One region of the Promicromonospora sp. NPDC060271 genome, then DNA from elsewhere that is predicted to be linked to it. Evidence: riboswitches for the same ligand, from Rfam matches in the RefSeq annotation. Region 1 holds a riboswitch; each other region holds the start of a gene.
What was found. A riboswitch is a leader RNA that binds a small molecule or an ion and turns the genes downstream of it on or off. The one in region 1 is predicted to bind cyclic di-AMP.

Region 1 (4,466 bases):
AGCCCAGGCCGAACCCGGTCATCATGAACACCAGACCGCCGATCACCTGTGGCGCGCCGCCCGCGGGGAGCGCGGCGACGGTGGCCCAGTCGACGTGGTCGGCCACCAGGATGATGTAGACGACGGTGAGCACGGCGGTCAGGACGGTGATGACGACCTGCAGCCGCATCACGAGGTCGAACCCGAAGACGCCGGCGGCCACCACGATGCCCGCCACGACCACGAGGGCAACGATCTTGGTGACGGTTCCGCCGCCCCAGCCGAGCGCCCCCAGCACGGTCGAGGTCGCGAGCGTGGCCAGGGCCACGAGCACCGTCTCCCAGCCGACGGTGAGGATCCACGACAGCAGGGAGGGCAGCTTGTTGCCGCGCACCCCGAACGCCGCGCGGGACAGCACCATGGTGGGCGCCGAACCGCGCTTGCCGGCCAGCGAGATGAACCCGCAGAAGAGGAACGACACGACGATGCCGACGGCGCCGACCACCGTCGCCTGCCAGAACGAGACACCGAAGCCGAGCAGGTAGGAGCCGTAACCGAGCCCGAGCACGGACACGTTGGCCCCGAACCAGGGCCAGAACAGGTTGCGTGGCGAGCCGCGCCGCTCGGACTCGTCGATGGTGTTGAGGGCGTTGGTCTCGACCGCCGTGGGGACGCTCATGGTGGCGATCCTGCCACCTGCCTCTGACACGCACGAGGACCCGCACCGTGTCGGTGCGGGTCCTCGTGATGCGGCGGGTGGTGCGGGGCTCCGGCTCAGGCTCTGCTCACGTCGCCTGAGCCTGTGGCTCCGCTACGGGCGCGTGCCTCGTTCCTCGGCCCGCACCATGCGCTGCGCCTCCGGCTCAGCCTCAGCCGACGCGGATGAAGGTCGGGCTGTCCTGCCAGATCTGCGACTCGTGCACGGTCTGGCCGGGAACCGGCGCCTCGATCTGCATGCCGTTGCCCGCGTAGATGGCGATGTGGCCGGGGGTCCAGATGAGGTCACCGGGCTGCGCCTCGGCCGCGGACACCACGGTGCCCGCGTAGCGCTGCTCCGAGGAGGTGCGCGGCAGGTCGATGCCGACCTGGGCGTAGACGTACGAGGTGAACCCGGAGCAGTCGAAGCCGGCGGGCGTCGAGCCTGCCCAGACGTACGGCACACCGATGTACTGCCGGGCGATGGAGACGATGTCGTTGGCGGCGGCCGGGACGGTCTCCTGGACGGCCGCGGCGGTCTCGACGACCTCCTCGACGACCGGCTCCGGCTCGGGCTCGGGGGCGGGTGTCACCTTGATGGTGCCCGTCTCCAGCGTGAACTTGCTGTCGGCGGCCACCTGCACGGCGGGCGCGGTGTTCACTGCCTCGACGACCGCGGCCCCGGCGACCGAGCCCTGCGACGTCTTGTTCAGGATGTCCAGCTCGGCGGTGGACGGGCTGTTGTCGGCAACGGGCGCGGCGTCCGCGGGAGCGCTGAGCAGGGAGACGGCCAGGCCGGAACCGGCGACGACGAGCGCGCCGCGGCGGGCGGCACCCGAGATGCCCCGCGCCGCGGCACGGGAGAGGGGAGTCAGCGGGGTGATCGGTCTGCGGGCAGCACGGTGGCGCCCAGGCGTGCGAGTACTCAAGAGCTTCTCCTGACGCCTACGAGGTGAGCTGTCGGATTCGGATCGGAGAATGACCCGGCCGCGTACTGCTCGTGCGGCTTCACCCCAAGGACACCGTCGGTGCCCGCTTACGTGGTTCCCCCGTCCCTGTCCGTGTTCTGTGCAGTCTCGGGGCGGTGACAGGGCTCGGCGCCCGCCTCGAGTGCCCGCGGACTTCCCGCGAACCGGAGTGACGCTAACCCCGGTCGGCCGCAAAGTCACAATCGCATCACGGCTGACGGGGTAGTTCGCGTCCTACTTGACCCGAATTGTCCCTATGAGGTAGGTCACTCCGCCGCGGGCGGAACGTTGTGATTCCGGGCGAACAGGTTGCTCGGGTCGTACTGCCGCTTGATTGCCGCAAGTCGCTCGTAGGTCGCCGCCGGATAGACCGCCGCGACGTCGTCCGCCGTGGTCGTCCCGAGGAAGTTCGAGTACGCACCGTTGACGTGCGGGGCGAGCCTGGCCCAGATCGCGGCGAGGCCAGGACGGGCGGCCTCGACCACCGGCTTCGGGCCGCCGGCCACCGTCGCGACCAGCAGCTCCGCCCCGCGGTGCGCGTACGCCGTCGCATCGGCCGGGACCCGTGACACCGCACCGCCCACGCTGCGGATCGCTATCGACGGCGCACCCGCCGACGTCCCGACCTCGGCGAGGATCCGCAGCGCGTCGGACACCGACTCCCGCTCGACGAAGCCGCTGTGGCCCAGCAGCTCGAGACCCGGCGGCAGTGCGGCGCCCTCCACGAGGATGTCGGCGTAGGCGTGCGGAGCGACGTCGTCCTCCAGCACCGTCCCGAGCCGGCGGATCGGGTCGAGCGCGCCGGCCGCGAGCTCCGGGTCGTCGCCGTCGAACGCCACGTGGATCTCGAGCGGTGCCTCAGGGCCGCCCGCGAACGGGTTGGCCAGGTTCGCGATGGAGGTCAGCTCGTCGGGCGCCGTGCGGAGGTGGTCCGCCCAGCCCTGGAGCACGACGGCGGTCTCAGCGGCGGGGAACGTGATCTTGCCGAAGAAGACCTCCGTCGTCGGGTGGGCCACGAACTCGAAGGAGGTCACGACGCCGAGATTGCCGCCGCCCCCGCGGATCGCCCAGAACAGCTCGGGGTTCTCCTCCGCGCTCGCGGGCACGACCGCGCCGTCGGCGGTGACGAGCTGCGCGGCCGCCAGGTGGTCGAGGGTCAGGCCGTGCTTGCGGACCTTCCAGCCGATGCCACCGCTCAGGGTCAGCCCGCCGACCCCGACGCTCCTGGTGTCACCGGAGGAGATCGCGAGGCCGTGCGGCGCCAGCGCCTCGGCCACCTGGCCCCAGGTCGCGCCGCCGCCGACCCGGACGAGATGGCGGTCCGCGTCGATCACCTCGACGTCGGCGAGAGCGCTCAGGTCGATCACGATGCCGCCGTCGTTGGTGCCGAAGCCTGGAAAGCTGTGGCCGCCGCCGCGCACGGAGAGCGTCAGCCCGGATCCGACGGCGAACCGGACCGCCGTCTGCACGTCACCGACCGTCTTGGGGCGCAGGACGAAGGCCGGGCTGCCCGCGACCAGCTTCGCGCGGCTCACCGCCTCGTACTCGGCCGCGCCCGGCTCGATGACGTCGCCGCCGAAGTCGCGGCGGAGGTTCTCGATCGCTGAGGTCATGGTGTTCCTTCCACAGGGGGTGCTCGGTGCACCCGATGTGGAGGAGACTCCCCGGCCCCGGAAGATGTGACAGCGCGCGGTGTGACGCCCGTCACGCCCGTGCGTCGTCCGGGGGAGCCTGCCCACAGATCGACCATGCACCTGCTGCCACAACAGGCCGTGGTCCGGCAGCAGGTGCATGGTCATCGACGTCGGACGGAGCCCGCCTCCACCAAAGGTCGTAAGCCAAGTGCGTGCCAGCGGGCGATGTGCCGCCGCCGCCCGCCCGACAGGCTGGTGTCGTCCGGAAGAAAGCCCTCCGGACCAGCCCGAACACCCGCCGAACGCGAGGAGCGCGACGATGTTCCCGTCCCATGAACCACCCACCCGGCGGCCCGGCCGCGTGCGCACCCTGGCGGCGCTCGCCGCCGTGGGGGCGCTCGCGATCACCGTCGCCGCCGGCGTCCCGGCGTCCGCCGCGAGCGCCGCCGAACCGACGCCGCCCCCGCCCGTCTCCGCCCCGCCGGGCGAGCACCCGCTCACGCGGTCGGACGTCGATGCCTGGCTCGACGGTCTGCTGCCCTCCGCGCTGGAGAACGCGGGCATCGCGGGCGGCGTCGTCACGGTGGTCGACGACGGCAAGGTCGTCACCACCCGCGGTTACGGCTACGCCGACACGGGTACGACGAGCGGTGAGGCGGTCCCGGTCGACCCGGAGAGCACGCTGTTCCGCCCCGGTTCGGTCTCCAAGCTGTTCACCGCCACCGCCGCGATGCAGCTCGTCGAGAGCGGCGACGTCGACCTCGACACCGATATCGCGGAGTACCTCGACTTCGACGTCCCGCGGTCCTTCGACGGGCCGATCACCATGCGCCACCTGCTCACGCACACCGCGGGCTTCGAGGAGCGGCTCGGTGGCCTCATCGGCTCGGGCTCCGTCTCGCCGGTGCTCCGGGACGAGCTGGCGCAGGACCCACCGGAGCAGGTCTACGAGCCCGGCACCGTCCCCGCCTACTCGAACTACGGCAACTCGCTGGCCGGGTACATCGTCGAGCGCGTGAGCGGTGTGCCGTTCGAGGAGTACGTCGAGCGGAACATCCTCACGCCGGCCGGCATGACGTCGTCGACCTTCGAGCAGCCGCTGCCCGAAGCGCTGCGCGACCGGATGTCGAAGGGCTACGCCACGTCGGCGGACGCCCCGGGCCCGTTCGAGATAGTGGGGACGCCGCCG
Region 2 (4,466 bases), on a different contig from region 1:
GGTATCGCCTACACGTACGGCGGCGAGTCGCCGGGGTCGGGCTTCGACTGCTCCGGGCTGATCAAGTACGTGTACGCCCAGCTCGGCGTCGACCTGCCGCACTCGTCGTCGTCCATGGTGGCAGCGGGCTACCAGGTCGCGTCACCCATCCCCGGCGACATCGTGTGGACCCAGGGCCACGTCTCCCTCTATGCGGGCGACGGCATGGTCGTCGAGGCCGCCAACTACGGCACCCCGGTGCGCCACACGGCCCAGTGGCAGGACTACGCGGTCTACATCCGCCCCTACTGACCCGATCCGGCCCACCACGCCGAGACAGAACCGTGGCGAGATAGAACCGCAGCGAAGTAGAACCGCAGCTCGGCTGCGGTTCTACTTCGCCCTGGTTCTACTTCGGCGGGGGTCAGTACGCGACCGCCGCGGCCGCGTCGACGATGCCGTACCCGTACAGCGGTGTCCACACACCGACAAGGCCGAGGAGCGGGTCGCGAGCCGTGCCGAGGATCGCGTTCTCGACCTCTGCCATCGTCCGGCCCTGGCCGTAGAGCAGCGCCGCGACGCCTGCCACGTGGGGCGTCGCCATCGACGTGCCCGCGTAGGCGTCGTAGCTGCCGCCCGCGCACGTGTCCGAGCCCGTACCGACGGGCACCGTCGACCAGACGTCGCCGTCGCAGCCGTTCAGCCCGCCCGCACCGCCGGGCGCCGAGACGCTCTTCAAATCGAGCTTGATCGGGAGCTCGGAGTAGTAGGCGTGGAGGCGGGCCGAGTCCGTTGCCCCCACGCAGATGGCCGAGCTGGTGAAGGCCGGGTCGCTGCACAGCGGCGTCGACGAGTTGCCTGCCGCCGCGACCGTCAGCACCCCCAGCTCCCGGGCGTACGCGATGGCGTCGCGCATCAGCGTGTCGAGGCCGATGATCGTCAGCAGCTGCCCGCCCGGGGCCGAGCCGAGGGAGAGGTTGATGACGTCGGCGCCGTTGTCGGCGGCCCACCGGATCCCGTCCGCGATGTCCTGCGACGAGCCCGTGCCGGCTTCGAGGACCTTGACCGGCAGCACCTTGGCGCCGGGCGCCACGCCCGCGACGCCTACACCGTTGTCGGCTGCGGCGGCGACGATGCCTGCCACGTGCGTGCCGTGCTCGTCCCCGTCGTTCTGACCGTCGGGACCCCTGAAGTCCCCCTCGCCGCACGGACGGACGTCCGCGCAGCCGGTGAAGGTGGCACCAGGCAGGAGCTGGCCGGCCAGGTCCGGCTGGTCGAAGTCGACACCCGTGTCGACGACGGCCACCACCGCGCCCTCACCCGTGCCGGCCGACCAGGCGGCCTCGGCGTTGATCTGGTCCAGGCCCCACTGCTTGTCCCGGAGGGGGTCGTCGGTGGCGGCCTGTGCCCCGGGCGCCACAGCGACGAGCACCGCAACGGCGAGTGCCGCGGAGGTGGTGGCGGCGGCGAATGACTTCCTGTTCATGTGTGCCCCCTGTGTCCGCTCGCGAGCCGAATACTCACGAACCAGGACAAAACTATGGGGACCGGACACGCGTCGAACAGGGCCGGGAGCGCACGGCGGGTGAAATTTACACGATCGCAATCAGCAGGGGCGCCAACTGCCGGTCAGGCCCAGGCCTCGGAGAGCTCGCTCTCGTCCGCCGCCTCCCGGGAGAGCCGGAGCGCTGCGATCGCCGCACCGAGCAGCAGGGCGACCACCCACGCGCCGAGCTGGTGCGTGTCGGGCGCCATGGCCGCCGAGGCGAGCTCGTGCGCCACGATCGCCGCTGCCGACAGCGGGTTCTCCGTGAGCGCGGAGCCCGGCCAGATGTTCTCCTGCACGGCCAGGAGAGCCGGCCCGGCCGCCTGCAGCACCCAGACGATGCCCGCGGTCGGCAGCCAGCCGAGAAGCTCGAGCGGCCGGCTGTCCACCGCCAGGCCGAACGCGATCCCGAGCGCCACCGCGAAGATCCACCACGTCCCGGTGGGCGACACCAGGTTGCCCGGCACCAGACCCCACAGCCAGCCGTCCAGGAGCACGACCGGCAGGGCCAGGGCAGGCCCACGCAGGACGGCCGGGCCAAGGGCCACCAGGAGGCCGGCCGCGAGCCCTACGACTCCGGCGGCGACGGTGACGACGAGCATCCCGAGCGGCGCGGCGTCACCGGGAGCGCTGCCGCGGATCGCGAGCAGGCACGAGGCGCCGCCCGCCGCGGACATGGCGAGCAGGGTGCCCGCCGTCGCGGCGGCCGCGCCCGCCCTGGCCGAGGCCGGGATGCCCGCCGTGAGGCCGCCGAGAAGGCCACCGATCAGCGCCATGACGACCAGGCCGACCACCGCGTCGTCGGCGGTGAACGGGAGCGGCAGGAATCCGGTGGAGCGCACTGACGAGGCCTCAGCAAGACCCATGACCTCGTACAACGCCTGCAGGAGCCAGGGCAGGAACCCGCATACCCACCAGACGACGGTACTGATGGGAAGCACCCACCAGGCGGAGACGCGATATGCGCTTTCACCCATGCCGCCGAACGGTAGCCGATGTATGTGATGTCGGTCATAGCCCATGAAGACCGGAACGGCGCAAATCTGCGCCTTCGACAGGTGAGACCGGAATGCGTAACCCGATCGTGACTTTTCTGGGGAAGGTGTGTACTTTGACTTCTGCCCCACCACATCGGTGAGGCCGTGAGCCGGACGCCGAATCCTGTCACCGGTTCATGACCAGACGTTCGAGACAGGAGCGGGGGACCCACCTTCCCGGGCGACAGCACCATCGTCGCCCTCGGGGTGAAGCCGGACGGAACCCCCCAGTAGCCGTGCGGCCGGGTACTCCTACCCGAACCCGACAGCTGACCTCGCAGGCGGTACAGGAGACATTCAGGTGACGAACTCCCTCCGCGGACGGCATCGTGACAGCCGTCCGGCCATGACACCGCTGACTATTCTTGCTCGTACCGCCACGGAGAACGCGGGCACCGTAGCCCGCCGAGGAGCCATCGCCGCAGCAGCCGGTGGCGTCCTGATCTCGACCATCGCGACGACGGCCCACGCGGCCCCCGCCATGGATCTGAAGACCGACGTGAAGTCCGCCAAGCTGAACACGGTCGACCTGCGCTCCCTCACCGCCGTGGCCAAGCAGGCGGTCGCCGCGGCCCCGACCGTGACCGTCCCGTCCGACGCGAAGATGCCGATCGAGATGGAAGCACTCGGCACCTCCTCGGGCGCCGACGGCAAGAAGGGCGACGGCCCCGCCGTGGTCTCGGTCGACGCGCCGGACCCGGTCCCGCTCGGCGAGCAGGCCATCAACGTCGCTTTCAACTACCTCGGCATCACGTACGTGCTGGGCGGTAACTCGCCGGCCGAGGGCATGGACTGCTCGGGCCTCATCCAGTACGTGTACGCCCAGCTCGGTGTGAACCTGCCGCACTCCTCGAGCGCGATGCTCGGTTCCGGCTACCAGGTCACCTACCCGGAGCCCGGCGACATCGTCTGGACGCCCGGCCACGTCGCCCTGTACGCGGGCGACGGCATGATCATCGAGGCGTGGGCAGCCGGCATGCCGGTGCGCTACACCGAGATGTGGCAGAACAGCCCGACGTTCATCCGCGTCGTCTGAAGCTGAGCTACCGCAGCGCATCGACCACAGCACATCGCGAGGCGTCGCTCCCGCGCCGGGTTTCCGCCCGACGCCGGAGGCGGCGCCTCTCGCGTGTCCGGAGTCGCTACTCCGGCCAGTCGCAGTAGTCCGCGACGAAGGAGTAGAAGTCGGAGCGCGCGGTGTCGGGCATCGGCACGTAGACCGGCTCCTGCCTGACGCCGTCGACCCGCGCGGACACCGGCAGGAACGTGCCCCGCTTGTCCTCGGCCACCGCATGGACGTCGCAGCGGGCGGGAACCACGGCGAGGACCACCTCGCCGGACCCTTGTCCCGCCAGGTCCCGGCCGACCCAGCCCGAGGCGTCGCCACCCGGGTCCGCGTTGCTCATCAGGGTCGTCCCGGCGATCCGGTCGAGGACGACCTCCGGACCGCCGTCGACCGGCTCGATCCGCAGCGTGACCAGGGCGGTCAGCTCTCCGTCGCGGGTCTCGACGGGGACGTCGGGATCAACGGTGAGGTCGGCACCCGCCGCTACCGCCGCTGCCGAGCAGTCCAACGCGTGGTTCCGGGCGAGATGTCCCACGGGATCGCTCACCTCGTCGACGGGGATGTCTGTCGCCGGACCCAGGTCGTCACCCTCACCGAGGGCCAGCGTGATCGTGGCGGACGGCGCAGCGGCCGCCGCGGCACCGCCGTCCGCCGTCTCCGGGTCCGCGCACCTGGCCTCGCCAAGCCCCACGTAGACGGCGCGCGTGGCACCGGGCCGCAGGACGAGGGTGCGTCCCTCCTTGGCGGGGCGTGACGGCCCGAACTGCGCGGTCCGCAAGGCCCCCGAGAGGAGCGTCATCGTCTCGTCGGAGTCGTTGGTGACCTCGAGCCGGATCTC
Region 3 (4,466 bases), on a different contig from region 1:
ATCAGGTTCGGGAGGTCCCAGAGCGGGGAGTCCTCCGGCAGGGGCTCCGTCTCCATGACGTCGAGCGCCGCTCCCGCGAGCCGCCCGGACCGCAGTGCGTCGGCGAGCGCTTCCTCGTCCACCGTCGCACCTCGGCCGACGTTCACGAACCGGGCCGACGGCGGCAGCAGGCCGAGCACGCGGGCGTCGAGGGCGTGCCGCGTGGCGGGGATCGCGGGCAGCAGCGAGACGAGCAGGTCGGTCTCGGCGAGCAGGGCGTCCAGGCCGTCCGGCCCCACCACCGGATACCCGGAACGTTCGCCCGCACGCGACGCGACGCCGGTCACCCGTGCGCCGAGCGCGGTCAGCAGCGGGGCCAGCCGCAGGGCGATCGACCCGAAACCCCAGATCGTCACGCGTGCGCCGTCGAGCGTGTACTCGCGGCCGGTGACCGGGTCGGCCTGCGCGAACGCGATCTCCTTGGCCCAGTGGTGCTCCCGCTGCGCCGCGAGGGAGACGTCGATGCGGCGCACCGTCGCAAGGACCAGCGCCAGGGTGTGCTCGGTGACCGTGTCGTCGTGCAGGGACTGGCCGGAGGAGATGACGACGTCGGGCCCGAACCCGGCGCGCAGCGCGACGTCGGGCCCCGCGGAGAGGGTCTGCACCCAGCGCAGCCGGGGGAGCCGGCGGGCGGCGTCGGCGAGGATCTTGGGCGGGCTGGACCAGGTGACCAGCATCTCCGCGTCGGTGTGTTCCTCGGGGACCGGCTCGTTCATCGCGTAGCCGGCGACGGTGTCGATGCCGCCCGGCGCGAAGGAGGCCCCGCCGTCGGGCAGCAGGGACGGGAAGTCGAGGTCGAAGGGCACGTCCGGTACGAGGATCTTCACGCCCGGGACGTTACCGGACGAGCCCCGGACGAGAACGAGGTGTGTCGCGCCCAGGGCTGGCGCGACACACCTCGCGGTCCGCAGTGTGGTTCGGCGTGGGGGGTCAGCCCGTCACGCGGATGAACACCGGGTTGTTCTGCCACATCTCGCCGTACTGCACGGGGGTGCCCTCCTGCTGGGCCTCGACGACCATGCCGCCGCCCGCGTAGAGGGCGACGTGGCCCGGCGTCCACACGATGTCACCCGGCTGCGCCGAGGCGGCGGAGACCTGGTACCCGATGGTCGAGATGGCGCTCGAGCTGTGGGGGATCGAGATGCCGAGCTGGCCGTAGACGTACTGGATGAGCCCCGAGCAGTCGAAGCCGCTGGGGGAGGCTCCGCCCCACACGTAGGGCACACCGACGTACTCGAGTGCGAGGTTGACGGCCTGCTGACCCAGTCCGGACGAGTCGGCCGCGGCGGCTGCCGCTGCCTCGGCGGCGGCCTCGGCCTCCGCGGCGGCTTCGGCGGCCTCGGCCTCGGCCTTCGCCTTCGCCTCGGCCTCCGCCTTGGCACGAGCCTCGGCCTCCGCCTTGGCCTTTGCCTCGGCGATGCCTTCCTCGGTCTCGGCGTACGGCGTCACGGACACGCGCCCGCGCTCGGCGTAGAAGTCGGCGTCCTGGGTGACCTTGACCTTCGTCACCAGGTTCTCGGCGAGGCTGGCGCGGACGGTGGAGTCGACCGTGTTGCTGATGGTGTTGCTGACCGGTGTCGCGTTCGCGAGCGTGGCCTGCGTGTGCGTCTCGGCGGGCGCGGTGTGGGCGGTCTGGGTGAAGACCGACGCCAGCATGCCGGACGTGACGACCGCGATGGCGCCGGTCCGGGCGGCATTCTCCGCGGCGGTCTGGGTCAGTGCGGTGAAGGGGGTGAGCGCGGGGCCGTCGGCGCGGTGCCTGCCCCGGTTGCTGGGACGGTTTGCCTGTTCGTCCGCCCAGTCGTTGGTGCGGTCGGTGAGTACGGTCACCAGTGATCTCCTCGGACGCCTACGAAGTGAGCTGTCGGGTTCGGATGGGAGAGCGATTCACCCGGCCTCATGAGGAGGCTTCACCCCAAGGACACTCGCGTGCCCGCTTACTTGGTTCCCCCGCCCCTGTCACGGTTCTGGCTGCCAAGGTCCGGTGACAGGGTTCGGCGTCCGGGCCTGGACCTCCCCGTTGCTGGAGAGGCGAGATCGACCGTACCTGCCCCTCGCGCAAATGTCACGATTAGGTCACATAGCGACCTGTGATGGAACGTCCTTGGCAATCTGTGCCCCATGCCACTATGGCGACCATGACCGATTCGATGCGCTCCCGGTACGACGTCGTGGTGGTGGGCGGGGGTCACAACGGCCTGACCGCGGCGGCCTACGCGGCCCGTGGCGGCCGGTCCGTCCTCGTCCTCGAACGTGCGGACCACGTGGGCGGCGCCGCCGTCTCGGCCCGCCCCTTCGCCGGGGTGGACGCGCGGCTGTCGCGCTACTCCTACCTCGTCTCGCTCCTGCCTCGCCGGGTGATCGACGAGCTCGGGCTGTCCGTCACGCTGAGGCGCCGCCGCTGGTCCTCGTACACACCGGTGGCCGACGGCGGCCTGCTCGTCGACAGCCAGGACGACGCCGCCACGCGCGCCTCGTTCCGGCGGCTCACCGGTTCGGACGCCGACTTCGAGTCCTGGGGCCGCTTCTACGCCATGACCACCGAGGTGGCCCGCCGGCTCGCGCCGACGCTCACCGAACCCCTGCTCCCGCGGTCGGCGGTCCGGGACCTCGTGGTCGACGGCGTGGGCGAGGAGGCCTGGCGGGCGCTCTTCGAGGAGCCCCTCGGAGAGGTGCTGCGCCGCACCTTCACCGATGACGTGGTCCGTGGCGTCGCGGCCACCGACGGCCTGATCGGTACGTTCGCCGACGTCGACGAGCCGTCCCTGCGGCAGAACCGCTGCTTTCTCTACCACGTCATCGGCAACGGGACCGGCGACTGGGACGTGCCGGTGGGTGGCATGGGCGCCGTCTCGGGCGCCCTGCGCGACGCCGCCGTAGCGGCCGGCGCGACGATAGTCACCTCGGCGACGGTCACCGCCGTCGATCCAGGAGCACCCGGCGCACCCGGCGCGGAGGTCGTCTGGACCGACGCAGAGGGACGCACCCGGGGTGTCACGGCCGGCCATGTGCTCGCGGCGTGCGCCCCGGCGGAGCTCGACCGGCTGCTGGGCGGCGGCCCCTCGACGTCGGCCGACCGTCCCGAGGGCGCCCAGCTCAAGGTCAACATGCTGCTCACCCGCCTGCCCAGGCTGCGCGACGACGTCGACCCCGTCGCGGCGTTCAGCGGGACCCTGCACGTCAACGAGTCCCTGACCCAGCTCCAGGCAGCGCACGCGCAGGCCGCCGCCGGGCGCATCCCCGACCTGCCGCCCAGCGAGATCTACTGCCACACGCTCACCGACCGGACGATCCTCGGGCCGGAGCTCGCCGCGACGGACGCGCAGACCATCACGCTGTTCGGGCTGCACATGCCGGCACGGCTCTTCCGCGCCGAACCCGACGCCGCCCGTGACCAGGCACTCCGGGCCACGCTCGCCTCCCTCGACTCCGTGCTGGCCGAGCCGATCGAGGACGTGCTCGCCCGCGACGCCGACGGCGCCCCCTGCCTCGAGGTGCGCACCCCCGTCGACCTGGAGCGTGACATCGGGCTGCCGGGCGGGCACATCTTCCACCGCGACCTCAGCTGGCCGTTCGCCGAGCCGGACGCCGGCGACGAGTCCGGCCGCTGGGGCGTCGCGACGGAGCACCCCCGGGTTCTCCTGGCAGCCGCCGGAGCCCGCCGCGGCGGCGGCGTGAGCGGTATCCCGGGCCGAGCGGCGGCCATGGCGGTCCTCGGGAGCGACGTCGGCTGACGGGTCTCCGGCGCTGGCCCGCGACCTAGGCTGACGGGTCTCCGGTGCTGGCCCGCCACCTAGGATGTGGCCGTGCATATCCGACACGCCCTCCCCGTCGACGCCCCGGCGATCGCCCCGCTCCTCGGCCAGCTCGGTTACCCCAGCACCGCGGAGGACGTCGCCGCCAGGTTCGCCCGTGTCGCGGGCAGCGAGAACGACGTGGCCTGGCTGGCGGTCGACCAGGACGAGGCCGATGCGGAGGCAGCGGTCGGGTTCGCCTCGGGTCACGTCCGCTGGGCCTACGAGCTCGATGCGCCGGTGGCCCAGCTCACCGCCCTCGTCGTCGCCGAGTCGAACCGTGGCACCGGGGCAGGGCGCGCTCTCGTCGCGGCCTTCGAGGAATGGGCGAGGGCCGCGGGCGCCGTCCGGGCCACCGTCTCGTCGTCCTTTCGCCGCACGGGCGCGCACGCCTTCTACGAGCGCCTGGGCTACGAGCAGCTCTCGAAGAAGTTCGACAAGCGCCTCTGACGCTTTCCCGGGTGACCATGCGGTTGCTGCCAGGAAGGGCCCAGGTTTGGCAGTAACCGCATGGTCGATTGACGGCCGGGTGACCACGCGGTTGCTGCCAGGAAGGGCCCAGGTCTGGCAGTAACCGCATGGTCGATTGACGGCCGGGTGACCAGGCAGTTGCTGCCAGGAAGGGCCACGGTC

Region 2: linked by a shared signal. The riboswitch ahead of ACFWE2_RS11515 (C40 family peptidase) and the one ahead of ACFWE2_RS10070 (C40 family peptidase) in region 1 are both predicted to bind cyclic di-AMP.
Region 3: linked by a shared signal. The riboswitch ahead of ACFWE2_RS15780 (C40 family peptidase) and the one ahead of ACFWE2_RS10070 (C40 family peptidase) in region 1 are both predicted to bind cyclic di-AMP.

Annotation. Positions count from the first base shown of each region.
Region 1 covers NZ_JBHXBG010000049.1:9,011-13,476, reverse strand. The annotation lists gene ACFWE2_RS10075 (purine-cytosine permease family protein) at 1-658, opposite strand, end outside; gene ACFWE2_RS10070 (C40 family peptidase) at 849-1,604, opposite strand; cyclic di-AMP (ydaO/yuaA leader) riboswitch at 1,604-1,756, opposite strand; gene ACFWE2_RS10065 (FAD-binding oxidoreductase) at 1,910-3,256, opposite strand; gene ACFWE2_RS10060 (serine hydrolase) at 3,597-4,466, shown strand, end outside.
Region 2 covers NZ_JBHXBG010000061.1:4,545-9,010, reverse strand. The annotation lists gene ACFWE2_RS11530 (C40 family peptidase) at 1-291, shown strand, start outside; gene ACFWE2_RS11525 (S8 family serine peptidase) at 404-1,465, opposite strand; gene ACFWE2_RS11520 (hypothetical protein) at 1,609-2,502, opposite strand; cyclic di-AMP (ydaO/yuaA leader) riboswitch at 2,668-2,861, shown strand; gene ACFWE2_RS11515 (C40 family peptidase) at 2,909-3,598, shown strand; gene ACFWE2_RS11510 (hypothetical protein) at 3,705-4,466, opposite strand, start outside.
Region 3 covers NZ_JBHXBG010000097.1:2,010-6,475, forward strand. The annotation lists gene ACFWE2_RS15775 (phosphoglycerate dehydrogenase) at 1-866, opposite strand, end outside; gene ACFWE2_RS15780 (C40 family peptidase) at 970-1,869, opposite strand; cyclic di-AMP (ydaO/yuaA leader) riboswitch at 1,873-2,022, opposite strand; gene ACFWE2_RS15785 (phytoene desaturase family protein) at 2,178-3,773, shown strand; gene ACFWE2_RS15790 (GNAT family N-acetyltransferase) at 3,846-4,283, shown strand.